DNA from 4 places in the Streptosporangium sp. NPDC002607 genome. Region 4 is predicted to be linked to each of the others. Evidence: riboswitches for the same ligand, from Rfam matches in the RefSeq annotation. Region 4 holds a riboswitch; each other region holds the start of a gene.
What was found. A riboswitch is a leader RNA that binds a small molecule or an ion and turns the genes downstream of it on or off. The one in region 4 is predicted to bind cobalamin.
Positions count from the first base shown of each region.

Region 1: linked by a shared signal. The riboswitch ahead of metE (5-methyltetrahydropteroyltriglutamate--homocysteine S-methyltransferase) and the one ahead of ACWD3H_RS35280 (ABC transporter substrate-binding protein) in region 4 are both predicted to bind cobalamin.
Region 2: linked by a shared signal. The riboswitch ahead of cobN (cobaltochelatase subunit CobN) and the one ahead of ACWD3H_RS35280 (ABC transporter substrate-binding protein) in region 4 are both predicted to bind cobalamin.
Region 3: linked by a shared signal. The riboswitch ahead of ACWD3H_RS04520 (ribonucleoside-diphosphate reductase subunit alpha) and the one ahead of ACWD3H_RS35280 (ABC transporter substrate-binding protein) in region 4 are both predicted to bind cobalamin.

Region 1 covers NZ_JBSFWD010000024.1:121,767-128,883, reverse strand. The annotation lists gene ACWD3H_RS26045 (hypothetical protein) at 1-1,697, opposite strand, end outside; gene metE (5-methyltetrahydropteroyltriglutamate--homocysteine S-methyltransferase) at 1,905-4,154, opposite strand; cobalamin riboswitch at 4,257-4,474, opposite strand; gene ACWD3H_RS26035 (GNAT family N-acetyltransferase) at 4,534-5,544, shown strand; gene ACWD3H_RS26030 (O-acetyl-ADP-ribose deacetylase) at 5,643-6,155, opposite strand; gene ACWD3H_RS26025 (ArsR/SmtB family transcription factor) at 6,238-6,579, opposite strand; gene ACWD3H_RS26020 (serine hydrolase) at 6,746-7,117, opposite strand, start outside.
Region 2 covers NZ_JBSFWD010000009.1:74,642-81,758, reverse strand. The annotation lists gene ACWD3H_RS13265 (cobyrinate a,c-diamide synthase) at 1-817, shown strand, start outside; gene cobN (cobaltochelatase subunit CobN) at 1,001-4,657, opposite strand; cobalamin riboswitch at 4,693-4,894, opposite strand; gene ACWD3H_RS13255 (precorrin-3B synthase) at 4,909-6,327, shown strand; gene ACWD3H_RS13250 (precorrin-8X methylmutase) at 6,324-6,950, shown strand.
Region 3 covers NZ_JBSFWD010000003.1:117,496-124,612, reverse strand. The annotation lists gene ACWD3H_RS04525 (ribonucleotide-diphosphate reductase subunit beta) at 1-847, opposite strand, end outside; gene ACWD3H_RS04520 (ribonucleoside-diphosphate reductase subunit alpha) at 914-3,169, opposite strand; cobalamin riboswitch at 3,286-3,487, opposite strand; gene ACWD3H_RS04515 (tripartite tricarboxylate transporter substrate-binding protein) at 3,492-4,514, opposite strand; gene glmS (glutamine--fructose-6-phosphate transaminase (isomerizing)) at 4,620-6,440, opposite strand; gene ACWD3H_RS04505 (hypothetical protein) at 6,452-6,727, opposite strand; gene ACWD3H_RS04500 (N-acetylmuramoyl-L-alanine amidase) at 6,881-7,117, shown strand, end outside.
Region 4 covers NZ_JBSFWD010000042.1:39,983-47,099, forward strand. The annotation lists gene ACWD3H_RS35255 (ABC transporter substrate-binding protein) at 1-802, shown strand, start outside; gene ACWD3H_RS35260 (iron chelate uptake ABC transporter family permease subunit) at 799-1,878, shown strand; gene ACWD3H_RS35265 (ATP-binding cassette domain-containing protein) at 1,881-3,671, shown strand; gene ACWD3H_RS35270 (DUF7676 family protein) at 3,671-4,219, shown strand; gene ACWD3H_RS35275 (hypothetical protein) at 4,216-4,626, shown strand; cobalamin riboswitch at 4,694-4,891, shown strand; gene ACWD3H_RS35280 (ABC transporter substrate-binding protein) at 5,052-6,056, shown strand; gene ACWD3H_RS35285 (FecCD family ABC transporter permease) at 6,053-7,117, shown strand, end outside.

The DNA of each region.
Region 1 (7,117 bases), on a different contig from region 4:
GGGAGCGCGGCGCGCTGCCGCCGCTGCTTGACCAGCAGCACGGTACGGGCGTCGACGTCCTGACCCAGTCGCCGGTAGACGGCGGCGAGCTGCTCGTACGGCTGCGGCACGTATCCGTCGGGGTCGTCCCGCAGCCAGGCCAGGCGCCGGGCGGCGGGCAGCGTCGGATCCAGGGCCTCGTAGGTGAGACCGTCCTGGCGGCGCGGTGACCAGGTGGCGGGGTCGTCGCGGATGACCCCGATCTGGGCGTGCCGCAGGTCGACGGTGCCCTCGGGCGCCCGCTTGGGGCGCAGATACAGCTCGCGGGCCTGCAACTGCCAGGCTGCCAGGGCCCGGCCGCCCGGTGCGGACAGGGTCGCGTCGTTGAGATACAGATGCCGACCGATTCGGGCCCCGATCAAGGTGAGCTCCCCTTCGGCGACGAAGCCGCGCCCGCACTCCAGGCCGGCGCCGACGCTCGCCCCGGCGAGATCGAGCGCCTGGCCACCGGGGTTGCTCAGCCGGGCACCGCTGAAGTCGGCGAACGTCCCGATGCGCGCGTCGGCGAGACGGACCGCGCCGTCGGCCCGGAACCCCTTGGTGCACGACAGCCCGCCGCCGACACTCACCCCGTCGGCATCGAGCACGACCTCGCCGGGCGCGGACAGGCTCGTGCCGGTCAGGTTCAGCGCCCCCGAGACGCGCGCCTGGGAGAGATCCACCCGCCCCTCGGCGCTGAGCTCGTCCGCGTCGAAGCTCCCCTCGACCTGCAGCTCCGCGGCCTGGAGCGCGTCACCGCCGGGACAGGTCAGGTGGGCGCCGCTCAGGCTGAGCTCCCGGTCGATCCGCGAGTTGGCCAGCCGTACGGTGCCCGTCGCGGTGAACCCGATGGCCAGGTAGAGCCCGCCCTCGGCGGTGATCCTGGAACCGAGGAAGGCCATCCGGCCGGGGCGGTCGATCGTGGTCCCGGTGAAGGCGAACGGTCCGGCCACCCGGGCGTTGCGCAGGCTGATCATCCCGGTGACCGCCATCCACCGGCAGAAGACGTTCCCGTCGGCGATCAGCCCGTCCATGTCCAGCGCGTTCCGGCCGGAGGCCGTCAGGCGGGCATGATCCAGAATCACGGTGCCGCTCACCTTGACGTTGGCGAAGCCGACCTGACCCGTGGCGCCGAGCCCGATCGCGGAGATGCCCCGCCCCGCCTGGAGCCGGTCGCAGTCGATGTCCAGGCTCCGCGCGTGGCTCAGCGTGAGGCTCCCGGCAAGCTGGGTCCCGCGCAGTTCCACCGGGCCGGTGAACACGCACCTCTCCAGCCGCAGATGCCCGTCGATCTGCGCGTTGGAGGCGAACAGGCCCGGCAGGTGGGAGCCGTTGAAGCTCAGCTGCGGGCACCGTGCCCAGTACAGGCTGGGTTCCTCCTCGAAGAAGCAGGACAGGAACCGCGCGGAGTGACGGAGGGTGGAGTAGGCCAGATTCACCCGCTCGGTGATCCGGGCACCCTTGATCCGGAGCGCCGGGATCCGATGCGACCGAGGGGGCTCCTCGCTCATCAGCAGGACGGCGATCACCCTGGCCCGGACCGTCCGCCCCTCGTCCCAGGCCGCCCCTGCCGCCGGGTCGTCCTCCTCCGGCTTCCCGGTGGTGAAGTCGACCTCCTCCCCAAGTGGAAACGCCTCCCATATCCGGCGCTCAGCGTCGGACAAGTCCTCAACCCGCACATCGCCCCCCTTTGCCCAAACACTGCCATCTTTTGATCGTTTGCGTCCAGAGGAGGGTTGTCCCGTGGCGGCTTCGGTGGTTGTCAGGCGGCCGGGCGGTGGTCCAGGACGATGGCGCCGGAGCTGAAGGCCGTGCTGCCGGCCGGTTTCCGATCCCGGAGACTCGCCCCACCGCCGGGCACCGGCGATGGGGCGAGCGACCCGGTGTCAGTCCTGCGGCACGCGGAGAGCCATGGCGGCGGTGACCATGTTGCGCAGGGAGGCACTGGTCTCGGGGTAGCCGCGGGTCTTCAGGCCGCAGTCGGGGTTGACCCACAGGCGGGCCGGGTCGACGGCCTGAAGGGCGCGCCGCAGGTTCTGCTCGATCTCCTCGGAGGACGGGACGCGGGGCGAGTGGATGTCGTAGACGCCTGGGCCGATGCCGCTCTGGTAGCCGGCGTCGCGCAGGTCGGCGACGAGTTCCATGTCGGAGCGGGCGGCCTCGACGCTGGTGACGTCGGCGTCGAGGTCGCCGATCGCACCGATGATCTCCCCGAACTCGGAGTAGCACATGTGGGTGTGGATCTGGGTGGAGTCGGCGACTCCGCAGGTGGCCAGCCGGAACGCGCCGACGGCCCAGGCCAGATAGGCGGCGTGCTCGTCCCCGCGGAGCGGCAGGAGCTCGCGCAGGGCGGGCTCGTCGACCTGGATGATGCGGATTCCTGCGGCCTCCAGATCGTGGATCTCGTCGCGGAGGGCGAGGGCGACCTGGCGGGCGGTGTCGGCCAGGGGCTGGTCGTCGCGGACGAACGACCAGGCGAGCATGGTGACCGGGCCGGTGAGCATGCCCTTGACGGGCTTGTCGGTGAGGGACTGCGCGTAGGTGGCCCAGCCGATCGTCATCGGCTCCGGCCGGAAGACATCGCTGTGCAGGATCGGCGGACGGACGCAGCGCGACCCGTAGGACTGGACCCAGCCGTGATCGGTGGCGGCATATCCGTCGAGCCGTTCGGCGAAGTACTGCACCATGTCGTTGCGTTCGGGCTCGCCGTGGACGAGGACGTCCAGGCCGAGTTCCTCCTGCAGGGCGATCACCCGCTCGACCTCCTCCCTCATGGCCTGCTGGTAGGCCGCGTGGGTGAGCTGCCCGGCCTTGTGGGCGGCGCGGGCCTTGCGGATCTCGGGGGTCTGCGGGAACGAGCCGATGGTCGTGGTCGCCAGATCCGGCAGGCGTAGCGCGGCCCGTTGGGCGGCGAACCTCGCGGCCCGGTCGCCACGGCGGACGCCGTCACCGAGCATGTCGAGACGGGCCCGGACCCGGTGGTCGACCGTGGCAGCCTCGGTCTCGGCGGCGGGGAGCGGGCCGGGGGCGTCGGAACGCGAGGCCCGGCCGAGGGCGACGACTTCGGCGACCTTCTGCCGGGCGAAGGCCAGACGACCCCGGACGGCCGGGGCCAGCGCGGTCTCGGCGTCCAGGTCGAGCGGGACGTGTAGCAGCGAGCAGGAGGTGCTCACCTCGACCTGGTCGGCCAGGCCGAGCAGGACCGCGCAGGTCGCCTTCGCCCGCTGAACGTCGGTACGCCACACGTTGCGGCCGTCCACCACCCCGGCGACGACGGTCTTGCGGGGTAGTCCGCCGACGGAGGCGAGCACGCCGAGGTTTCCCGGCCCGGCGACGAAGTCCAGACCGACCGCCTCGACACGGGTTGCGGCCAGCATGCGCAGCGCGTCCGCGGCGACCGTACCGAAGTAGGTCGCCACCAGGATCCGGGGCCTGTTGGGCAGCTCGCCGAGGTGTTCGTAGACGCGGGCGAGCGCGGCGATCTCCTCGGCGTTCCGGTCGGCGACCAGGGCGGGCTCGTCGAGCTGTACCCACCGTGCGCCCGCCCCGGCGAGCCGTTCCAGCAGGTCGGCGTAGACCTCGACGAGCTCGTCGAGCAGGTCGAGAGGCCGGAATCCGGCGGGCGCGCCGGGCGAGGCCTTGGCGAGCAGCAGATAGGTGAGGGGACCAACCAGCACCGGGCGGGTCTCCACTCCCAGGGCCCTGGCCTCCGCGTATTCGGCCAGCGGCTTGGACCGTGCCCCGTCGGCCAGCCGGAACCGGGTGTCCGGCCCCACCTCGGGCACGATGTAGTGATAGTTGGTGTCGAACCACTTGGTCATCTCCAGCGCCGGGACGTCCTGGACGCCGCGGGCCATGGCGAAGTACCGGTCCAGGCCGGTCAGGTGCCGGTAACGGCCGGGCACCGCGTCGACCATGACGCTGGTGTCGAGTACCTGGTCGTAGAGGGAGAACGTGTTCGACGGGATCGTGTCGAGGCCCGCGTCGCGCAGGCCCGTCCAGACCTCCTGGCGCAGGACCTCGGCCGTCTTCGCCAGGGCGGTGGCGTCGGAGCGCCCGGCCCAGTAGTCCTCGGTGGCGAATTTCAGTTCCCGGTGTGTCCCGATACGGGGGTATCCGAGGATCGTCGTTTGCATGGCAGCTTCCCTCGCTGAGCCACGGGCGGCCGGGCAGGAGGGAAGGAGCGCGCGGCGCGCGTCCCTGGCCCTCCCACGAGGCCGCGGACCACCGCGCGCCGAACGGCGCACGGGCGGAGGCAGGTCTTCGGACTCGCGGGCGCCACACCTGGGACAGGCATGTCCTACTGGCCGTCGCTTCCCAGGCCCAAAGGCCCAGTGCGTGGTGACGGCGGTCGTTCCCACTCACCGCTGCGGGGCAGTCCCGGATTCCCACCGGGTTCCCTCTTACGACATCCAGATCCCAGGGACCTGGATGAACCATCCGCGCCCAGGAGTCTAACCGGGCGGGCGGCATTTATCCCGTTGAGTTCTCGGAGACGATCTGTAGGTTGTCAGCATGTCTTCGTCGCTTCGCCTGGAGAAGGTCACCGCGGACAACGTCGAGGCCGCGTGCCGGCTGCAGGTGCGACCCGACCAGGAGGAGTTCGTGGACCCGGTCGCGTGGTCACTCGCCGAGGCGTACGCGCAGCCTGAGATCGCCTGGCCTCGACTGATCTTCGACGGCGAGCAGCTGGTGGGCTTCGTCATGGGCTTCTTCATGGTCCGTTTCAACCCGGACGACCCGGATGACACGCCCCGCTGTGGAATCTGGCGGCTGAACATCGCCGCCGATCAGCAGGGTCGGGGATATGGCCGCTTCGCGGTGGAGTCCGTGTGCGCGGAGGTCCGCAGACGTGGGCAGACCCGCGCGACGGTTACCTGGGCTCCGGGAGAGCACGGGCCCGAGCGCTTCTACCTCCGGCTCGGCTTTCGCCCGACCGGCGAGAAGAGCGGCGATCAGGTCGTCGGCGAGCTGGCCCTGACCGGGCACCGAGATGCATTCCAGATGGGTCCGGCCGAGGTCCGTCGCCTGACGACCGAGGACTGGAAGACGTTCCGTGATGTCCGGCTCGCGGCACTGGCGGACGCACCGGAGGCCTTCTCCTCCTCGCTCGGGCGGGAACAGGCGTACGACGAGGCACGGTGGCGTGCCGGGATGCTGCCGGAGCGCGGAGTGAAGGCGGTCGCGGTCGTTGAGGGCCGGGTGGCCGGGGTCGCCGGCGGCTGGGTGCCCGAAGACCGGGGTGGGGCGGTCGAGGTGTACGGAATGTGGGTCGATCCGGCCGCGCGAGGCGCCGGGGTCGGTGCCCTGCTCGTTGAGGAAGTCGTCGCGTGGGCCGCCGAGCGCGGACATCGGAAGATCCAGCTGTGGGTCGTGGACGGCAACGACGGGGCGGCCCGGCTGTACCGGCGCCTGGGTTTCGAGGCCACCGGTGAGTCCGAGCCGCACACCAACGACCCCGGCGTCCACGAACGGCTCATGGTCCGCGTGCTCGACGCCCGGCCCCGGGGCCCTCACGGCACCTGAGGGTTCGTTAGGGCTGGGAGGCTTCGCCGGCGAGCTCAGGCGACCGGTGTGTTGGAGAGGCAGGCACGGCAGCCTTTGTGTCAGTGGTTCGCCACCCCTCACCCGGCGCCGAGCGTCCTTTCGAAGACGGTGTAGGCGTCCGGGGTGAACAGTACGAACCGCAGATCCGTGACCTGTGTCGGTGCGCTGCGTACGGTGCCGAGCGCGATGCGGGCGGCGTCGTCGATGGGCCAGCGGTAGATCCCGGTGGATATCGCGGGGAAGGCGACGCTGGTCGCACCCAGCTCGTCGGCGACCCGGAGGGATTCGCGGTAGCAGGAGGCCAGTAGGTGCGAGCGGTCCTCGGTGGGAGAAAAGACGGGGCCGACGGTGTGGATGACCCAGCGGGCCGGCAGGTCGCCCGCGACGGTGGCCACGGCCTGGCCGGTCGGCAGCCCCTTGCCGTAGTGCGAGGCGCGCAGCTCGCGGCAGGCGGCCAGGATCGCGGGGCCGCCGCGCCGGTGGATGGCCCCGTCGACCCCGCCGCCTCCCAGCAGCGAGGAGTTGGCGGCGTTGACGACGGCGTCGACCTGCTGCGCGGTGATGTCCCCCTGGACCAGCGTTACCTGCATGAGGTCGAGTCTGCCAGCGGAACCTCGATTTCCGGCGCCGATTCCACCGGCTTGACGCGGGTCCTCGCGCACCCGCTGAACCTCAGCCAGGAAGATCGCGAGGTTTCACCGGAGCGCCGGAGCGCTCGGCCACGTCGATCGCGGCGGCGGCCAGGGCCAGCACGGGGAAGATCGCATGTGACGGTACCCGGTAGACCCCCCGCTCGGGCTGCTCGACCAGCCCGGCCGAGGCCAGCGTCTTGAGGTGGTGGTACAGCTGGCCGGGGGAGGCGAGGGCCAGCTCGGCCTGCAGGTCGGCGACCGGCTTGGGCCCGACGACCAGCAACTGCAGGATCTCGAAGCGCGCCGGATGCCCGGCGGCGGCCAGCACCGCGGCCAACGGCCCGGTCGGCTGCTGAAGCAACCAGCCGGGGCTGCGGGCCACCTCCCACAGCCACTGGTAGCCGCCGAGCCTGGCCTGGCCGCCGTAGGTGATCAGGCCGGTGTCGTCGCCGTCCGCCGGTGGCTTGGGAACGGTGAGCGCGGCCTCGAGGGCGGCGACCCGCGCCTCGAGGTCCTGGAGCCGGTCGTCGACACTGGTCAGGGTTGCCTCACTTCAATGCTGCGCGGACTTTCGCGAAGAAGACGGGATCGGTCGCCATCCGCACAATGAACTGCTGATGAGCATAGCTGCGCATCCCGGAGAACCAGGTCGCCTCAGGCAGTCGCCGCAGTGCGAGGACGGTCTCGCGCGGCTTCTCACCTGGCCGGACGATGTACATGGCCTCGCTGATGACGCCGGGCAGCGCGCCACCCTTGGTGCCGATGAGGAGCGTGCGGGGGTCGGCGCCGGGCTGGCGCATCGGCCACTCCAGGTGCTTGCTCGCCGTCTTGTCCTTCCTGAGTCCGGCGAGCACTTCGCGCAGCACGCCAGGTTCGACGCGGGTCACGGTTTCGGCCCAGGCAGCCTGCTGGGCGAAGCC
Region 2 (7,117 bases), on a different contig from region 4:
CCCGCGGGTGGACGGGGTGGCGACCCCTTCCCGCCATCTCGGGCTGATCCCGGCGGCCGAGCGCAGCGGGGACGCGGTGGCGGCGGTGGAGCGGATGGGCGCCCTGGTCGCCGACTCCTGCGACCTCGAAGGACTGGTGGCCCTGGCGCGCTCGGCGTCGCCGCTGCCCGCGCATCCCTGGACTCCGGCCCTGCCCCCGTCCCCGTCTGTGACCGTGACCGCGTCCGCGTCCGGTGGGCGGCCGGTCGTGGCCGTGGCGGGCGGGGCGGCGTTCACCTTCGGGTACGCCGAGCAGGTCGAGCTGCTCGCGGCGGCGGGGGCCGAGGTGGCGACCTTCGACCCGCTCAGGGACGAGTGCCTCCCCGAGAACGCCGGGGCGGTCGTCATCGGCGGCGGCTTCCCCGAGATGTACGCGGCGGAGCTGTCCGCCAACGAGCCGCTCCGCCGCCGGGTGGCCGCCTTCGACGGCCCGATCGTCGCCGAGTGCGCCGGGCTGCTCTACCTGGCGCGCGAGCTGGACGGCCATCCCATGTGCGGAAGGCTCGACATCACCGCGACGATGACCGGCAGGCTCACGCTGGGCTACCGCGACGCCGTGGCGACCGCCAAGTCCGTGCTCACCCGCGAGGGCGAGCGCTACCGGGGCCACGAGTTCCACCGCACGGCCACCGATCCCGGGCACGCGACGCCGCCGCTGTTCCGCTGGAGGGGCGCGGCCGACGGCTTCGCCGAGCCCCTGTTGGCCGCGTCCTACCTGCACCTGCACTGGGCAGGCAGCCCCGAGCTGGCCGAACGCCTGGTCGCGGCCATCGGCTGAACCGCCCTCACTCCGGGATCGAACCGCCTTCACCTCAGGGCCCCGCACCGGTCCGATGACTCCGAGCCCGGCGGCATCCTGCACAAAGGTGGTCACATCACGCGCGTACATCTCCGCCCGCACCGGTCCGATGGCTCCAAGTCCGGCGGTATCGGTTGAACCACACTCACCCCGGGGGGCGGGTCAGCGGTCCTCCAGGTCGCCCTCGATGGTGAGGTACGCCTCCCGCAGGGCCGTCATGATCTCGGGGTCGGGGTGCTCCCACATCTTCCTGTCGGCCGCCTCAAGGAGCCGTTCGGCGATGCCGTGCAGCGCCCATGGGTTCGACGCGGCCATGAACGCCCGGTTCTCCGGGTCCAGGACGTAGGTGGCGGCCAGCCTGTCGTACATCCAGTCGGCCAGCACGCCCGTCGTGGCGTCGTAGCCGAACAGGTAGTCCACGGTGGCGGCCAGCTCGAACGCGCCCTTGTACCCGTGCCTGCGCATCGCCGCCAGCCAGTTGGGGTTGACCACCCGGGCGCGGAAGATCCGCGCGGTCTCCTCGTGCAGGGTCCTGGTCCGCACCGCGTCCGGACGGGTGCTGTCGCCCACGTACGCGGCGGGTGCCCGGCCGGTGAGCGCCCGCACGGTGGCGATCATCCCGCCGTGGTACTGGAAGTAGTCGTCGGAGTCGGCGATGTCGTGCTCGCGGGTGTCGACGTTCTTCGCGGCCACCGCGATCCGCCGGTAGGCGCTCTCCATGTCCTGCCGCGCCGGTGTTCCGTCGAGGTCGCGGCCGTAGGCGAAGCCGCCCCAGACCGCGTACACCTCGGCCAGGTCGGCGTCGTCGCGCCAGTTCCCGCTCTCCATCAGCGGCAGCAGGCCCGCGCCGTAGGCGCCCGGACGGGAGCCGAAGATTCGCAGGGTGGCCCGCCGCTCGTCGCCGTGCGCGGCCAGGTCGGCGTCGGCGTGCGCCCGCACGTAGTTCTCCCCGGCGGCCTCCGCGAGGCCCGCGACCAGCCGTACGGCGTCGTCCAGCATGGTGACGACGTGCGGGAAGGCGTCCCTGAAGAACCCGCTGATCCGGACGGTCACGTCGATTCTGGGCCGGCCGAGTTCGGCGAGCGGGATCGGTTCGAGGCCGCTGACCCGCCGGGACGCCTCGTCCCAGACCGGCCGCACGCCGAGCAGCGCGAGCACCTCCGCCACGTCGTCGCCCGCCGTGCGCATGGCACTGGTGCCCCAGACCGACAGCCCGACGGAGCGCGGCCACTCACCGGTGTCGGAGCGGTACCGCTCCAGCAGGGAGTCGGCCATGGCCTGCCCGGTCTCCCACGCCAGCCTGCTGGGCACCGCCCGGGGATCGACGGAGTAGAAGTTCCGCCCGGTCGGCAGCACGTTGATCAGCCCGCGCAGCGGCGACCCGCTCGGCCCGGCGGGGACGTAACCGCCGTCGAGCGCGTGCAGCACCGCGCCGATCTCGTCCGTGGTCCTGGCGAGCCGGGGCACGATCTCCCTGGCCGCGAACCCGAGCACCTTCTCCACGGCGGCCAGGACTCCGGAGTCGCGGTCACTTCCGCCGGCGAGGACGGACGCGGTGACGGGGGAGACGGTGAACGGGTCCCAGCCGTGCTCCTCCATGCCCTCGACGAGGGCGCGGGCCAGCGACTCGGCCTCGTCCACGCTCACCCTCGCGGCGCCGCCGTCCTCGGCCAGGCCGAGGGCCTCACGCAGGCCGGGGAGTGCCTCCTGGCCGGCCCAGATCTGGCGGGCGCGGAGCATGGCCAGCACGAGGTCGACGCGGGCCTTCCCCTCGGGGGCGCTGCCGAGCACGTGCAGGCCGTCGCGGATCTGGACGTCCTTGACCTCGCAGAGCCATCCGTCGACGTGCAGCAGGAAGTCGTCGAACCCGCTGTCCTGCGGCCGGTCGTCGACGCCCAGGTCGTGGTCGAGCCTGGCGGCCTGGATCAGCGTCCAGATCTGCGCCCGGATGGCGGGCAGCTTGGCCGGGTCCATGGCCGCGATCGAGGCGTGCTCGTCCAGCAACTGCTCCAGCCGGGCGATGTCGCCGTAGGTCTCCGCGCGGGCCATCGGCGGCACCAGATGATCGACCAGTACGGCGTGCGCCCGCCGCTTGGCCTGCGTGCCCTCACCGGGGTCGTTCACCAGGAACGGGTAGACCAGCGGCAGGTCGCCGAGCGCCGCGTCGGGGCCGCAGGAGGCCGACATCCCCGCCGACTTGCCGGGCAGCCACTCCAGGTTGCCGTGCTTGCCGACGTGCACGATCGCGTGCGCGCCGAAGTCGTCGGCCAGCCACCGGTAGGCGGCCAGATAGTGGTGGCTCGGCGGCAGGTCGGGGTCGTGGTAGATGGCGACCGGGTTCTCCCCGAAGCCGCGCGGCGGCTGGACCATCACCACGAGGTTGCCCGCGCGCAGCGCGGCCAGCACGATCTCGCCGTCGGGATCGCGGCTCCGGTCGACGAACAACTCGCCCGGCGGCGGCCCCCAGTGCGCCTCGATGCCGTGCCGCAGGTCCTCGGGCAGCGTCTCGAACCACGCCCGGTAGCGCGCGGCCGGGATCCGCACCGGGTTCGCGGCCAGTTGCTCCTCGGTGAGCCAGTTCCGGTCCTGGCCGCCCGCCGCGATCAGCGCGTGGATCAGCGCGTCGCCGTCCCGCTCCGCCACGCCGGGGAAACCGTCTCCGAGGTCGTACCCGGCCTCCGTCATGGCCGTGAGCAGCCTGACCACGCTGGCGGGGGTGTCCAGGCCGACCGCGTTGCCGATCCTGGAGTGCTTGGTCGGGTACGCCGACAGCATCACCGCGATCCGCCGTTCCGGTGCCCGGACATGCCGGAGCAGGCCGTGCCGTACCGCGATGCCGGCCACCCGCGAGGCCCGCTCGGGATCGGCCACGTACACGGTCAGGCCCTCGTCGTCGACCTCCTTGAAGGAGAACGGCACGGTGATGATCCGCCCGTCGAACTCGGGGATCGCCACCTGGGAGGCCGCGTCGAGCGGGGACAGGCCGTCGTCGTTCTCCCGCCAGGCGTCCCTTCCCGTGGTCAGGCAGAGGCCCTGCAGGATCGGCACGTCCAGCTCGGCGAGCGCGCCGACGTCCCACGCGGAGTCGTCCCCGCCCGCCGAGGCGGTCGCCGGGCGGGTGCCCCCGGCGGCGAGCACGGTGACCACCAGGGCGTCCGCGGCCCGGAGCGTGTCGAACAGGTCGGGCTCGGCGCTGCGCAGGGAACCGCAGTAGACGGGCAGGGCCTGGCCGCCCGCCTCCTCGATGGCCAGGCAGAGCGTCTCGACGAAGGCGGTGTTGCCCGCGACGTGGTGCGCGCGGTAGTAGAGCACGCCGATGACGGGGCCCTCGGTGCGTCGCACGACACGTTCGAGGGGGCCCCAGCTCGGGGTGGGCGCGGGCGGGGCGAAGCCGTACCCGGTGAGCAGCACCGTGTCGGAGAGGAAGGCGTGCAGCTGGGCCAGGTTCGCCGGACCGCCGTGCGCGAGGTAGGCGTGCGCCTCGGCGCAGACCCCGCCGGGCACCGTGGACAGCTCCATCAGCTCGGCGTCGGGGGCCTGCTCACCACCGAGGATCACGACGGGCCGCCGGTCGGCGAGCAGCGCGTCCAGCCCGTCCTGCCATGCCCGGCGTCCGCCGAGCAGTCGCACGACCACGAGGTCCGTGCCCTCGGTCAGCGCGGGCAGGTCCTCGGCGGACAGCCTCGCCGGGTTGCCGAGCCGGTAGTTCGCACCGCTCGTCCGCGCGCTGAGCAGGTCGGTGTCGGAGGTCGACAGCAGCAGGACGGCAGGCGGCGCGGGTGGCACGGCCGATCGCGGGGTGGGCGGCACGGAACGCATGCAGAAGTCCTCCCTCGGGGTCCTCGCCCCGGGTCGTCGTCATCGCGACGGCAGGAGTCTCCTGGCTCCCGGATCAACGCTCACCCCGGCCTTCCCGTCCGTTGCCGGACCGTGGCCTTCGGTGGGGTTCGCTCCCCGGTTACAGTGGCGGGACCGCGCCGGTTTCACACCGGCTTCCTCCCTGCGCCGTCGCCTAGGTCACACTATGCCAGGCGGACATCCGTAAAGAAATGGGAGCTACCATCCACTGCGTGTCAATAACCGACCCTCCCGGAAGAACCCGGGCCGACGCGTGTCCCGGAGCGCTCCAGGTGCACGCCGCGGCCGACGGCGGCCTGGCGCGGATCCGGGTTCCCGGCGGGGCGCTCACGGCGCGTCAGCTCCGCGTGGTCGCCGCCGCCGCCCGGGAGCTCGGATCCGGCGTGATCGAGCTGACCTCCCGGGCGAACCTCCAGGTACGCGGCCTCCCGCCGCAGGACGGCGAGCCCCTTCCCGTCGTGCACCCGGCACGCGACGACACGCGCGTTCCGGACGACGGCCGGCGGCTTTCCCCGGCATCCGACTTCGCCGTGCGGCTGGCCGCCGCCGGGCTGCTACCGTCGGCCACGCATGAGCGGGTACGCAACATCGTGGCCTCACCCCTGGCCGGGCGGGCACCCGCGAGCCTGCTCGACGTCCGTCCGCTCGTGTCCGAGCTGGACGGGGAACTCCGCGCCCGGCCCGTGCTCGCCGACCTGCCCGGCCGGTTCCTCTTCGCGCTCGACGACGGCTCGGGCGACATGGCGGCTCTCGGCGCGGACGTCACGCTGCTGCCGGTCGATCCGGTGGACGCCTCGGCGGACGTCTCCGAGGTGGCGCTGCTGCTCGCCGGTGCCGACCTGGGGCTGCGCGCACCCGTCTCCTCCGCCGTCACCGGCATGCTCGCGGTCGCCGAGGCGTTCCTGGCCGAGCGCGCCGAGCAGGGGTCGGGCGCGTGGCGGCTCGCCGAGCTGACCGACGGCCCAGTACGGGTCTCGGCCCGCGGGCTCGGGGCGGAGCCGGCTCTCCGGCTGTCCGCCCCCGCCGTACGACGGGCGCGAACGGTGGACAGCGGCACAATCGGGGTCGCCGCGCAGCGTGACGGAAGGTCGGCCCTCACCGTTCTCGCCGCGCTCGGACGGCTCACGGCGGCCCAGCTGGAGGCGCTCGCCCAGGCGGCCGAGCACGGCGGGGGAGAGGTCCGGGTGACGCCGTGGCGGACGATCGTCGTCCCCGACCTGCCGCCGCCGGAGGCCGACGGCCTGCGGGCGACGCTCACGGCCGCGGGCCTGGTCGGCGACCCGGCGTCGCCGTGGCTGGGCCTGACCGCCTGCGCCGGCCGGCCCGGATGCGCCAAGGCCCTCGCCGACGTCCACGCCGACGTCCATGCGGGTGTGCGCGCGAACGGCGGCACCGGTTCCGAGTTCGATGCGGACGGTCCTGATGACGTCCACCCCTCGCGGGGCCGCACCCGTGCGCTCCCCGTGCACTGGTCGGGCTGCGAGCGGCGGTGCGGACGCCCGCGCGGCCGGGTCGTGGACGTGGTCGCGACCGGAGACGGATACCGCGTCGAGGCGGACGGCGTGAGCCGTACGTTCGCCGACGCCGAGCAGACGAGCGCCGCGGTGGCGGCGACCAGAGAGGGAACGTGATCGACTACATCAGGGACGGGGCGGAGATCTACCGCCGCTCCTTCGCCACCATCCGCGCGGAGACGGACCTCGGCGGCATGCCGCCGGGCGTCGCCCAGGTCGCGGTCCGCATGGTGCACGCCTGCGGCATGGTCGACCTCGTCGACGACCTCGCGTGGTCGCCGGGAGTCGTCACGGCGGCGCGCGAGGCGCTGCGCGACGGCGCGCCCGTGCTGTGCGACGCCATGATGGTCGCCTCCGGTGTCACCAGGCGACGGCTTCCGAAGGCGAACGAGGTGATCTGCACACTCGGCGACCCGCGGGTCCCGGAGCTGGCGCTGCGGCTGGGCACCACCCGCAGCGCCGCGGCGCTGGAACTGTGGCGCGACCGGCTCGACGGCGCGGTGGTCGCGATCGGCAACGCGCCGACCGCGCTGTTCCGCCTGCTCGAACTGGTCGAGGAGGGGGCCGGACGCCCGGCCGCGGTGCTGGGCGTGCCGGTCGGCTTCATCGGGGCCGCGGAGTCGAAGCTGGCCCTGGCCGAGCACCCGGCCGGACTCGACCACCTGGTGGTGCACGGACGCAGGGGCGGCAGCGCGATGGCGGCGGCCGCCGTCAACGCGATCGCGAGCGAGGAGGAGTGAGCGGGTTGAGCGGGGATCTCGGGTGCCTGTACGGGGTTGGGCTCGCGGTGGCGGCGGCTGCCGTCAACGTGATCGCGGGTGAGGAGGAGTGAGCGGGTTGAGCGGGGATCTCGGGTGCCTGTACGGGGTTGGGCTCGCGGTGGCGGCGGCTGCCGTCAACGTGATCG
Region 3 (7,117 bases), on a different contig from region 4:
GCCTGACCAGCCGCTGGTCGGCCACGTACTCAAGGTAGCGCCGCATCTGCTCCACCCCCATTCCCGGCAGACCGTCACCGCACAGGTCGGCCGCGAAGGCCAGTTCGGCCGCCACCGCCTCCTCGATCATCCGGGTGACCTGCTCGGTGAGCTTGTCGTCGAACAGGCCGGGCTCCTCGGCCCGCACGGTCTCCACGACACCGAAGGCGAACTCCATGTGCATGGACTCATCACGGAAGACCCAGTTCGTCCCGGTGGCCAGGCCGCTGAGCAGCCCTCTGGCGCGGAACCAGTAGACGTAGGCGAAGGCCCCGTAGAAGAACAGGCCCTCGATGCACGCCGCGAAGCAGATCAGGTTGAGCAGGAACGTCCGCCGGTCCTCCCTGGTCTCCAGCCGGGTCAGCCCGCCGAGCGAGTCGATCCAGCGGAAGCAGAACTCCGCCTTGTCGCGGATCGAGGGGATGTGCTCGACCGCGGCGAACGCCTTGACCCGCTCATCGGGATCGGGCAGGTAGGTGTCCAGCAGGGTCAGGTAGAACTGGACGTGCACCGCCTCCTCGAACAGCTGCCTGCTGAGATAGAGACGCGCCTCGGGGGCGTTGAGGTGCTGGTAGAGGTTGAGGACGAGGTTGTTGGCCACGATCGAGTCGCCGGTGGCGAAGAACGCCACGAGGCGGTTGATCAGGTGACGCTCCTCGGGCGTCATCCTCGCCAGGTCCGCCAGGTCGGAGGCGAGATCCACCTCCTCGACGGTCCAGGTGTTGCGGATCGCGGCCCGGTAGCGCTCGTAGAACTCGGGGTAGCGCATCGGCCGCAGGGTGAGATCCATGCCGGGGTCGAGCAACATCGGGAAAATGCCTTTCGGAGTGGCTGAGGGGTGACGGGGTGCCCTCGGGACGGGCCGCCGGCAGGCCTACTGGCAGGCGTCGCAGTACTCGGGGTTCTCCAGGGAGCAGGCGACGGCCTGGGGGTCGAGGACGGGGACGGGGACCTCCCCGGCCACCGGTGCCGCCACGGTGGCCTGCGCGATCCGGGTGGCCGGGCGCGAGCGCAGGTAGTAGGTGGTCTTCAGGCCCGACTTCCAGGCGTAGGCGTACATCGAGGAGAGCTTGCCGATGGTCGGCGTGGCCATGAACAGGTTCAGCGACTGCGACTGGTCGATGTACGGGGTGCGTGCGGCGGCCAGGTCGATCAGCGCCTTCTGCGGCAGCTCCCAGGCGGTCCGGTAGAGCAGCTTCAGGTCGGCGGGGATCTCGGGAATGTCCTGGACGGAGCCGTCGGCGCGCTTGATCGCGTCACGGATCCGCGAGGTCCACAGCCCCCGGGCCCGCAGGTCGGCGACGAGATAGCGGTTGACCTGGAGGAACTCACCCGAGAGGGTCTCGCGCTTGAAGATGTTGGAGACCTGCGGCTCGATGCACTCGTAGCAACCGGCGATGGAGGCGATCGTGGCCGTGGGCGCGATCGCGATCATCAGCGAGTTACGCAGCCCCGTTCCGGCGATCCGCTCCCTGAGCTCCGTCCACGCGGCCGACGTCGCGGCCCCGTAGTGGTCGGGGTGGAGCACCCCGGCGGCGGCCCTGGTCTCCTGGTACGAGGGGTGGCGGCCCCGCTCCGCGGCCAGGTCCGAGGAGGTCCGGTAGGCGGCCAGCGCGATCTCCTCGGAGATCCGGGTGGACAGCTCCAGCGCCCGCGGCGAGTCGAACGGCAGCCGCAGCGTGAACAGCACGTCGGCCAGGCCCATCACGCCGAGCCCGATCGGGCGCCACCTCTGGTTGGCGGCCCGGGCCTCGGAGGTCGGATAGAAGCCCAGGTCAATGGTGCGGTCGAGGAACCGCACGGCGGTGCGGACCGTCGCGCGCAGCCGCGCCCAGTCGATCCCGTCTCCGGACTCCCCGGACAGGTGGGCGGCCAGGTTGATCGAGCCGAGGTTGCAGACCGCGGTCTCGGCGTCGCTGGTGACCTCGAGGATCTCGGTGCAGAGGTTCGACAGATGGATGACGTTTTCCGGCCTGGCCGTCTGGTTGGAGGTCCGGTTGGCCGCGTCCTTGAAGGTCATCCAGCCGTTGCCGGTCTGGGCGAGCGTGCGCATCATCCGGCCGTACAGGGTGCGGGCGGGGAGCTGCGCGGTGAACCGGCCCTCGGCCTCGGCGGCCCGGTAGGCGTCGTCGAACGCGGCGCCGTACAGGTCGGTGAGGTGCGGGACCTCCTTGGGGTCGAACAGTGACCAGACGCCGTCGGCCTCGACCCGGCGCATGAACTCGTCGGGGATCCAGTTGGCCAGGTTCAGGTTGTGCGTGCGGCGGGCCTCCTCGCCGGTGTTGTCGCGCAGTTCGAGGAACTCCTCGATGTCGGCGTGCCAGGGCTCCAGGTAGACGCAGGCCGCGCCCTTGCGGCGGCCGCCCTGGTTGACCGCGGCGACGCTTGCGTCCAGGGTGCGCAGCCAGGGCACGATGCCGTTGGAATGGCCGTTGGTACCGCGGATCAGCGAGCCCCGCGAGCGGATCCGGCTCCAGGCGATCCCGATGCCCCCGGCGTACTTCGACAGCCGCGCGACCTGCCCGTAGCGCTCGTAGATGGCCTCCAGCTCGTCGCGGGGCGAGTCGAGCAGGAAGCACGAGGAGAGCTGGGGCCTGCGCGAGCCGGAGTTGAAGAGCGTGGGCGAGCTGGGCAGGTAGGACAGGGTGGCCATGAGCGCGTACAGCTCGGCGGCCTCCTCGACGGTCTCGGACAGGCCGCAGGCCACCCGGAGGAAGAAGTGCTGCGGGCGCTCCAGCACCTTGCGGGTGCGCGGGTGACGCAGCAGGTAGCGGTCGTAGACGGTACGCAGCCCGAAGTACTCGAATCTGGCGTCGGCGTCCGGCTCGATGAGCGCGTCCAGGACTCCGGCGTGGGCGGCCACGAACTCCGCGAGCCCGTCGGCGATCAGCCCCGCCTCGTGCGTCGCGGCGACCGACTCGGAGAAGTCGCGGACGCCGTGCTCGGCGGCCTCGTCGGCGATCAGCTCGGCCAGCAGCGCGGCGGCGACCCTGGAGTTCTCGGGGTCGGTGATCACCCGGGCCGCCGCCTCGTCGATGGCCAGCCTGCGATCGACCGGCGCGTTCCCGGCGTTCTCCGCCACGGTTCCCGCCGCGATCCCTGCTGCGGTCTCTGCCAAGGCCTGTGTCACGTGGTGTTCCTCGCTCGCTCTGACTTCCCCGTACGGCTCCGCCGGAGGGGCACGCGTCCGCGAGCGATCCCGGGCACGCCGGACCGCCTCGTTCCGCGGGCCCTCCCACGAGGCCCTGGACAATCACGTCGCCGGCAGGTCTTCGGACTCACGGGCGCCCTGCGCATGCCTACCGGCCGTCGCTTCCCGGGCATGGTTCACCCAGTGCTCACATGACGGCTTTCGTTCCCGTTCACCGCTGCGGGGCAGTCCCGGAATCTCACCGGGTTCCCTCTTGCCTCGCCCCTCCCGGGGCGAACCAGCAACGAGCAGGATCCTACATCTAGGGGCGTCTGACGCAACTACCCCAACAAGTTGTGTCGGAGGACTTCAGTAGCCCGAGCTCGTGAAGCACCCCGCGGGTGCGGGCCGTCTCGGTGAAGAGCCACTGGCGGAAGTCGTCACCGCTGAGGTAGACCCGGCTCCATCCATTGGCCGCGCACAGGGCGCGCCAGCGCGGCGCGGCGTCGATCCTGTCACACAGGGCGATCGCGGCGTCCCGGTCCGTCTGGCTCATGCCCTTGGGTCCCAGCAGGCCGCACCAGTCGCTGTACTCCAGCCGGACCTCGACCTCCAGGAGCGTCGGCGCGTCGATCCCGTCGAGCCGGCTGCCCGAGGAGACCACCAGGGGACGCAGGCGGCCCGCGGTGACCTCGGGCCGCAGGGCGCGGGCCGACCCCAGCAGGGCCGCCACCCGTCCGACCTGGAGCGCCTCGGCGGCATCCTCGGCGCCGAGGAACCCCGCGTACTCCAGCAACCGGGCGTCCACCCCGAGGCACTTGCCGATCATGCCGTAGAGCACGTGGTCGGAACCGCCCTCCGGCCGGCCGCCGACCGTCAGCACCGCCGGGTTGCGGCGCAGCTCCGCGGCGAAGTCCTCGAAGGTGCGCAGGCGGGAGTCCGAGGGGACGACCAGGACCGTCCAGTCGCCGACCAGGCGGGCGAGAGGGGTGGTGGCGTCCACCACCGCGGCGGTGTTGGCGATCTCCGCGGCCGTCACCATCGGCATCGCGGCGACGAGCACCCTGCCCTCGCGCGTGAACGAGCCGTGTACGGCGCCGAACGCGTCACGCGGGACGGAACCCAGGGCTCCCGGCCGCCCGACGGCCATGGCGGAGCGCGCCAGCCCCGACAGGACCAGGACGGAGGCGAGCCTGCCCGCGATCCCGTCCCAGCCGTGGCCGTCGGCGGTGGGTTCGAGGATGCTCAGGCGGCCCACGGCCGAGTCGGCGGAGTCACCGTTCAGGTCGCAACCCGCGACGACCATGGCACCCGCCACCAGCGCGAAAAACCTCCTACGGCGCATAAGCGCCCCTTCCCCCAAGAACCCCCTATACCATAGGTTACCTCCTTATCACTATCTGTTACAGACCGGGGGCGGCCACCACCGGCGGCCGCCCCTGGAGCCGTCTCACTCCACCGTCACGCTCTTGGCCAGGTTGCGGGGCTTGTCGACGTCCCGCCCCAGCGCCACGGCGGCATGGTAGGCGAAGAGCTGGAGCGGGATCGACAGCAGGATCGGGTCCAGCTCGGTCTCGTTCCTGGGCACCACGACGCAGTCGTCGGCCAGCTTGGGGTCGGTCGTGCGGTGACCGACCATGAGCACCCGGCCGCCCCGGGCGCGGATCTCACCCAGCGTGGTGAGGTTCTTGTCCAGCAGCTCGTCGTCGGGGACGATCGCCACGGTCGGCATGTCCGGGCCGATCAGCGCCAGCGGCCCGTGCTTGAGCTCGCTGGCCGGGTACGCCTCGGCGTGCACGTAGGAGATCTCCTTGAGCTTCTGCGCGCCCTCGCGGGCCACCGGATATCCCCGGACCCGGCCCACGAACATCATGCTCGGCGCCTCGGCGTACTTCTGCGCCAGCTCCTTGAGCCGCGGCTCCAGCGTCAGGATCTCCTTGATCTGGTCCGGCAGCCTCCGCAGGCCCTCGCAGATCCGGCGGCCGTCGGCGGGGGACAGGTCACGCACCCGGCCGAGGTGCAGTGCGAGCAGCGCGAAGGCCACGGCGGTCGAGGTGAACGCCTTCGTGCTCGCCACCGAGACCTCGGGCCCCGCGTGCAGGTAGACGCCGCCGTCGCACTCACGGGCGATCGCGCTGCCCACGGTGTTGACGATGCCGAGCACCCGGCCGCCCTTGCGCTTGAGCTCCTGGACGGCGGCGAGGGTGTCGTAGGTCTCCCCCGACTGGCTGATCGCCACATACAGGGTGTCCGCCTCCACCACCGGGCTGCGGTAGCGGAACTCGCTGGCCGGCTCCGCGTCGGCCGGGATGCGCGCCAGCTCCTCGATGAGCTGCGCGCCGATCTGGCCCGAGTAGTACGCGGAACCACAGCCGATGATCTTCACCCGGCGGAACGAGCGGGTCTCCCGCGCGTCCATGTTGAGGCCGCCCAGGTGGGCGATGTGGAAGCGGTCGTCCAGACGGCCGCGAAGCGTCCTGGCCACGGTGTCGGGCTGCTCGGAGATCTCCTTGAGCAGGTAGTGCTCGTAACCGCCCGTGTCGTAGTGCCCCGCCTCCCAGTCGACGGTCAGCGTCTCCTTGGCCGTCTCCCGCGCGTCGCTGGCGAAGGTGTTGAACCCGTCCGCCTTGAGCACGGCGATCTCGCCGTCCTCCAGGTGGACCACCTGGCGGGTGTAGCGGACCAGCGCGGCGACGTCCGACGCGGCGAACATCTCCTTCTCACCGATGCCCAGCACGATGGGGCTTCCGTTGCGGGCCACCACCACCTCGCCGGGGCGCTCGGAGTCGATCACCGCGATGCCGTACGTGCCGACGACCCGCTTGAGCGCGGTCCTGACGGCCTCCTCCAGGGAGTCGGCCTCCTTGACCGTACGGGCGATCAGGTGCGAGAGCACCTCGGTGTCGGTCTCCGACAGGAAGATCGCGCCGTCGGCCTCCAGCTTGGCGCGCAGCTCGTCGGCGTTCTCGATGATGCCGTTGTGCACGACGGCGATGCGCTCGTCGGTGGACAGATGAGGGTGGGCGTTGACGTCACTGGGCGCGCCGTGGGTGGCCCAGCGGGTGTGGCCGATGCCCAGCCCGCCCTTGAACCGCGCGGGCACGACCGCCGCCAGGTCGGCCACCCGGCCCTTGACCTTGCGCATCTTCAGACCCTTGTTGGAGACCACCACCCCGGCCGAGTCGTAGCCCCGGTACTCAAGACGCTGCAGACCCTCCAGCAGGATGGGGGCCGCGTCCTTGGGCCCTACATAGGCCACGATTCCACACATGTAACCGTTCCTTATCCATAGACGATCCGGCGCAGCTGGCGCAGGGAGAGTTCGGGTGCCGCGACACGGCGTACCGCCAGCTCGGCGGCCAGCCTGGGGAAGATCTCGTCATTGACCAGCCCTCTCCCCTTGAGCTCCGCGTGACGCCGCCTGACGAACTCCTCAAGAGGTTCGGAGAAGTAGGCCAGCACGTCGGCGACGACTCGCGCTGCTTCGCCCGGGCCGAGGGCGCTCGTCCGGGTCAGGTGAGTGATCAGATCCTCATACGGATGCCGTGTCGTGGGCACAGAGCAGGACCATACGCATCCGGGAGAGAGCACACCAAGTTTTCTGCCCGATTTCGGGCAGAGAATCTCCACAATGCCGCAACCCCGCCACAACGCGCGACAGTCGGCAATCTCTGATAACTCTAAGTAGCCATCAGAGGGGGAGGAACCATCATGCGCCGCCTGCCGGGGATCACCGTCGTCGCCGCTCTCGCCGTACTGGTCTCGGCCGTCCCAGCACAGGCGGCACACCCGGGGGATCAGGTGACACGGCCCCGGAAGCGCCCGGCATCCGCCACGACCGCGACCTCCCCCGGCGCCGTCGCCGGCACGCCGCCGTCGGCGGGAACGGGTGCGCGGTCCGGCAGGCAGGCCGCCTTCGCGAAGGCGGCGCGGACGTACGGGGTGCCG
Region 4 (7,117 bases):
GGAGCGGCTCACCGGTGTTTCGTCGGCCGGGTACATCACCTCCCCTCAGGTACTGGCCCAGGTGAAGGCCGGGAAGATCACCGAGTACGCCAAGGGTCAGGAAGTCGACACCGAGAAGGTGATCGCCGCCAAGCCGGACGTGCTGATGAGCGGCGGCACCGAGGACAAGGCCTACGGCCCGTTGCGCCAGGCCGGGATCAAGGTGGTGGCCAACGCAGAATGGCTGGAGTCCACCGCGCTGGGCCGCGCCGAGTGGATCAAGGTGATGGCCGCGCTGACCGGTACCGAGGCCAAGGCCGGTGAGGTGTTCGGCAAGGTCGAGACCGACTACACCGCCCTGGCCGCCAAGGCCAAGGCCTCCGCGCCGGTCACCGTGCTGCCGGGCCAGATGTATGAGGGGCAGTGGTCGGTGCCCAACGGCGGCAGCTACGTCGCGGGGCTGATCAAGGACGCGGGCGGCACCTATCCGTGGGCGGACACGCCGGGCCCCGGCAGCACCACCATGGACCTGGAGGCTGTGCTGTCCAAGGCCAAGGACGCCAAGGTGTGGCTGGCCACCGTGAACGAGTGGAAGAGCCTGGCCGATGTGGAGAAGGCCGACCCGCGCTATGCCAAGTTCGGCGCGTTCGAGTCCGGGAGCCTCTGGTCGGCGAACAGGACGCTCGGGCCGGGGGGCGGCAACGACTTCTACGAGCGCGGCGTCGGCCACCCGGACCTGATCCTGGCCGACCTGGTCGCGATCTTGCGCCCCGACCTCGCGCCAGGGCACGCCTTCACCTTCTACCAGCAGCTGACCAGGTGACGGCTCTGGCCCTCGCGGGTGTTCCGGCGGCGGCCCAGCGCCGCCGGAGCGTCGTCCTGGCCGCCATCGGGATCACGGTGCCGCTGACGTTCGCGCTGGCGGTCCTGCTCGGCTCGACCTCGATCCCGCTGAACCAGGCGCTGCTCGCTCTGGTGCGTGACACCGGCGCGGACCCGGGGGTTCAGGAGATCATCTGGACGGTACGGCTGCCGCGCGCCATCACCGCGGCCCTGGCCGGAGCGGCCCTGTCGGTCTCGGGAGTACAGCTGCAGACCCTGTTTCGCAACCCGCTGGCCGAGCCGTACATCCTGGGGGTGAGCTCGGGTGCGAGCCTGGGCGTGGCTCTGGTGATCATCGGGTGGGGCGGCGCGGCCGGCGCGTTCACCGCGGGCATCGCGGGCCTGGGCCGGGCGGGCGTGGTGGTGGCCGCCTCAGCCGGTGCGGCCACGGTGCTGGGGCTGGTGATGGTGCTGTCGCGGCGGGTCAGGTCGGTGGTGACGTTGCTGATCATCGGCGTGATGGTGGGGTCGGCCGCCGTCTCGGTGATCACCTTGCTGCTGGTCTACACCGACCCGCAGCGGGCCCAGCAGTTCATCATGTGGGGTCTGGGCAGCTTCGCCGGCACCACCTGGGGGGACCTCGGGGTGTTCGTGCCGGTCTGTGTGGCCGCGCTGGCGGGTGCGCTGGCCGGGGTCAAAGCGCTCAACGCGCTGCTGCTGGGCGAGAACTACGCGCGCACGATGGGCGTGCGGGTACGGGTGGTGCGCACGCTCACCCTGCTGACCTCCTCGGTGCTGGCCGGGGCGGTGACCGCCTACTGCGGGCCGATCGCCTTCCTCGGCCTGGCGGTGCCGCACGTGGCCCGGCTGCTGCTGGGCACCGCCGACCATCGGGTGCTCATGCCCGCGGTCGTCCTGCTGGGCGCCGCCGTGGCACTGGCGTGCTGTGTGGCCACCCAGGCGCCGGGCAGCGGGGTCGTGCTGCCGCTGAACGCCGTGACCACCATCTTGGGCGCGCCGGTGGTGATCGCCGTACTGCTGCGCAGCCGCGCGGCCCGAACCGGACTGGCGGTGTGAGCATGAGCCTGGAACTGCGCGGACTGCACGCCGGATACCCCGCCAGGCGGGGACAGCGGGAGCGTCGCGTGCTCGACGATCTGGACGCCGAGGCCCTGGCGGGCGAGCTGACCGTGCTGATCGGCCCGAACGGCACCGGCAAGTCCACGCTGCTGCGCACCATGGCCGGGCTCCAGCCCGCGCTGGGCGGCCAGGTACGCGTCGACGGCGTCGGCATCGAGACCCTGCCCGCCGCCCACCTGGCCAGGAGCCTGGCCGTCGTGCTCACCGAACGCGATCTGCCGCCGCTGCTGAGCGCCCGCGAACTGGTCGGGCTGGGCCGTCACCCGCATACCGGATTCACCGGACGGCTGTCGCCCGGTGACCACGAGATCGTCACGTGGGGGTTGACCGCTGTGAACGCGGGCCATCTGGCCGACCGGGCGGTGAGCGAGCTGTCCGACGGCGAGCGCCAGCGGGTGCTCGTCGCCCGCGCCCTGGCCCAGGAACCGGCGGCGATCCTGTTGGACGAGCCGACCGCCTTCCTCGATGTCACCTCCCGGGTGGCGCTCATGGGCCTGCTGCGCCGTCTGGCCCGTGAGAAGAACCTGGTCATCGTGGTCTCCACCCATGATCTGGAGCTGGCGCTGCGGGTCGCCGACCGGATGTGGCTGATCGACCCGGCGGGCCGTCTGCACACCGGAACCCCGGAGGAGCTGACGCTGCGGGAGGTGATCGGCGCCTCCTTCGACGGGGCTGAACTGACCTTCGACGCGGCTTCCGGCATGTTCGTGCCGCAGAGCGGGACCGGCGCCACCGTCCGTATCCTCGCCGAGGGCCTGCACGCTCCGCTGCTGGAGCGGGCGCTGGCCCGAGAGGGCTGGCATACGGTCGGCGCCGGGCCTGCTGAGCTGGCGGTGGAATGGACGGGCGACGGCTACGAGGCGGCCTACGACGGCACCACCCACTGGTTCGCCGCCTTGCCCGACCTGGCCACCTGGACGCGTACGGCGCACTCCCGGCTCACCGTCGCCCAGCCCGGACTGCTTCCCGCCTCACCGCCGACGGTGTCTGCGGCGATCGCCGACGTCTCCACGATCAGCGGCTACTTCGACGTCGGGATCGGCCCGATCGAAGCGGGCTGGCGACCGCTCATCGACCTGCTGGTCGACCCCGAGCCCCTGCGGCAGCGAATCACCGATGTCGCCGAACGCCTGGGTACCGACGAGATCCGGGTGGCGGCCTCCATCTTGTTCCAGGGGCTGGCGGCCCGGCTGTGGTCACCCGTCATCGGCGCGGCGGTAGCGCACGACCTGCTCTTGGACCTGGCCCCCTTGCGAGTCCACTGGCAGGCGGCGTCCAGCGGGCCGCTGCCGCTGCGGGCCGAGCGCCTGACCGGCTGGCAGATCCTCGACCCCGCCAGGATCGCCGAACCGCTGCACCGCAACGTGGTGACCGAGTTGCTGGAGCCGCTGGCGCAGGCCGTACAGGAGATCGTGAAGATCGCCCCTGGGCTGCTGTGGGGCAACGCCGCCTCCGCCCTGGCAGGCACCGTCCGTGCCGTCGCCCGCGAACGCCCCGAGCTCACCGCGCGGGCCGTCTCACTCGGACGCGAACTGCTGACGCTGGGGGTGCTGAGGGGCGGCGGCGACCTGGTCGAGCCCGCCCCCGGCCAGCCGTTCTTCGTCCGGCGCAGTTGCTGCCTGTACTACCGGCTGCCCGGCGGCGGCAAGTGCGGCGACTGCGCCCTGAGCGACCCCGAAACCCGCCGCGAGCAGTGGGCGCTGTCCCTGCGACAGACCGAAGGAGCCTGATGAGTCACACCGTCGTCGAGGAGCTCGGGACCGGCACCCTGCACGTGTGGGCACTGCCCACCGACGAGCAGACCCTGCTGGCCCTGGTCACCGGCATCTTCGAAAAACACTGGGAGCACATCTGGTTCGGCGTGATCGTCCAAGGCGCCGCCTGGGAGGTCGCCGCGCCCAACGCACCCGAGCGGATCAGCCTGTACGACGGCTATGTCACCGTCGACTTCGGCCGCTGGCACTTCCACCTGTGCATCGGCGAGCACACCGCGAGCGGTCCCGAACTCGGGCGGATCCGCCGCTGTGCCCGCGCCGAGCTGTATCGCTCCATCGGCGCCGACGGCAGCCCCGTCTCCTGGGGCGTGCGGATGTTCAACGGCCAAGGCGACCAGCTGATGACAGTGCTGCTGCCCAACCCCTTCCTCACCGACCGCCAGCAGATCCTCGACCCGCCCGACTATGAGCGCCTGGCCGCCTGGGACGAACTGCGCGCCACCTACCTCGGCCTCGGACCCGACCCGCTGGACCGCACCGGAAAGGGGTTCAAACACACATGAGCAAGATCACCGCCTGCCGGGACTGCTGCTGCGGCAGCGCCCGGAAGGTCCCCGGTCTCGACCACGGCGAGCAGCTCCGCCGCCTGTCGGAAATCGCCGACATCCACATCAGCGACTGCCTGGACGTGTGCGAGCAGGCCAACGTCATCGTCGTCCGCCCCTCACCCGCCGGACGCGCCGCGGGCGGGCGGCCGGTATGGCTCGGCCTGGTCAACCACCCCGATGCCGCCGAGGACATCGCCGCCTGGATCCAGGCCGGCGGCCCCGGCCTCGCACCGATGCCCGACATCCTCACCCTGCACGCCTTCACCCCGCCCGGCCTGGTCAAAGCGAGGAAAGACCCGCTCGTCCGAGGGCTTTCCGTGGCGAGCCCCGCAGAAGGCGTCTCAGCGAACAGGGAACCGTGATGCCGAACCAGCGCTCTAGCGGCCAAGCGTCGTGTCCGGGCCGGTCTCGCCGGTGCCGTATCCGCTTTTTGTCGTTGATGGGTGGTGTGCGAGCATGGTCGGCGTTGGCGAGCGCGGAACGAGGAAGCCGGTGTGAATCCGGTGCGGTCCCGCCACTGTGATCGGCGAGCGAATCCCGAATCAGCCACTGCCCGTGTGCGGGTGGGAAGGCCGGGAGGAGCGTTGACCCGAGAGCCAGGAGACTCACGCGGTCGCCTCCTCACAGAAATTGGGGCGGATCTCCCCAAGAGAGGAACGGTGATCGCCATGCCGCGCATCTGGCATGAGGGCCTTCGGGATGCCCGCGTCACGAGCTTCTTTTAAAGATCCGGCTCCTTGCCCCATCCCGCTCATCGGGCTCAGCCCGTGAGTGAAAGGACCTGTTCATGACGAGCCGACGCTCGCTTTTCTTCCTCCCACTTCTCATATCCGCCTTGCTGGTGGTCGGCTGCGGAACCACCGAGCAGACCGCCGGTCCCACGGGCGCCGCGAACCCGGCGGCGAGCTCGGCCGCCGCGGGGTTCCCCCTCACCGTGACCAACTGCGGCGTGACCACTACCTTCCAGAAGCCACCGCAGCGGGCGGTGACACTCAACCAGCACGTCACCGAGATCATGCTCGCGCTCGGACTGGAGAAGTCGATGGTCGGGACCGCCTACCTCGACGACGAGATCCAGCCCGACTACCAGGCCGCCTACAACGGAATCAAGGTGCTCGCCGAGGAGTACCCCTCTTACGAGGCGTTGCTGTCGGCCGAGCCCGACTTCGTCTACGGCGGATTCAACAGCGCCTTCGCCGAGAAGGAAGGGCGCGGCCGGGACGCCCTGGCCAAGGCCGGGATCGACTCCCATGTCAACATCGAAGCATGCCCGACCGGTCCGGTGACCATGACCCAAGTCGAGGACGAGATCCGGACGATCGGCAAGATCTTCGGCGTGCCCGACCGCGCTGAGCGGCAGATCGCCGCGATGCGCGGCGTGCTGGACGGCGTCACGGCCAAGATCGACGGGGCCGACCCGATCAAGGTGTTCGTCTACGACAGCGGCGACAAGACCGCCTTCACCGCCGGCGGCGCCGGAATCGGCAACGAGATGATCAAACTGGCGGGTGGGACGAATCTGTTCGCCGACCTTCCCAAGTCCTTCGGAGACGTCTCCTTCGAGCAGGTCGCCGAGCGGGCGCCCGACGTGATCGTCATCTACGACTACGGCGACGATTCCGTGGAGGGCAAGAAGAAGTTCCTGCTCGCCAACCCGGCCCTCAAGGACGTGCCCGCGATCAGGGACCAGCGGTTCGCGGTGCTACCGCTGTCGTCCACGGTGCTGGGCGTACGGATGCCCTCTGGCGTGGAGTCACTGGCCCGCCAGATCCACCCGGACCGCTTCGCGTGACCAAGATCGCCCCGTCCAGGCCGTCGGCACCCGTGGTCGTCGGCGGCCGCGGGCGCGTGCCGTACACGCTGGTCCTGGCGGTGCTCGCCGTCGCCGTGGTGGCGGTCGCCACGGCCGGGATCGCGGTCGGTTCGGTGCTCCTGCCGTTCGGCGAGGTGTGGGCCATCGTGCTGCACCGGCTGTATGCGCCTCTGGTCGAGCCCACCTGGGCACCGGTCAGGGAGACGATCGTGATGGACGTCCGCGTCCCTCGCATTCTGCTGTGCGGCGTGGTGGGCGCGGGGTTGTCGGTGTGCGGGATGGCCCTGCAGGCGCTGGTGCGCAACCCGTTGGCCGACCCGATGCTGCTCGGGGTGTCCTCGGGCGCGACGGTCGGCGCGGTCGTCGTCATGGTGTTCAACGTCTCGCTGCTGGGGGCGTTCTCGCTGCCGCTGGCCGCTTTCGCCGGTGCCTTCGCGGCGCTGGTGCTGGTCTACTTCCTGGCCCGCACCGGCGGGCGGATGACGACGGTGCGGCTGGTGCTGTCCGGGGTCGCCACGGCCGAGGTCCTCTCGGCGGTGGCCAGCTACCTCATCGTCACCTCCAACGACCCGCACAAGGCCGATTCGGCGCTGCGCTGGATGCTGGGCGGCCTGGCCGGCACCACCTGGGACCTCGTCTGGATCCCCGCGGCGGCGGTGCTGCTCGGCACCGGCGTGCTGCTGGGTCTTGGCCGCCCGCTCAACCTGCTGCTGGCCGGGGAGGAGGCCGCCGCCGCCTTGGGGCTGAACGTGCACCGCTTTCGCGGCGCGCTGTTCGCGCTGGTCGCCCTGATGATCGGCGCGATCGTCGCGGTCAGCGGTTCCATCGGGTTCGTGGGGCTGATGCTGCCGCACGTGGTGCGCCTGCTGGTCGGCGCCGACCACCGGCGCGCGCTGCCGGCCGTCGCCCTGCTGGGCGCGGCCTTCCTCATCGCCGCCGACCTCGCCGCCCGCAGTGTGATCGCCCCCGAGGAGATCCCGATCGGCATCCTGACCGCCCTGACCGGAGGGCCTTTCTTCCTGTGGCTCATGCGGCGGAGG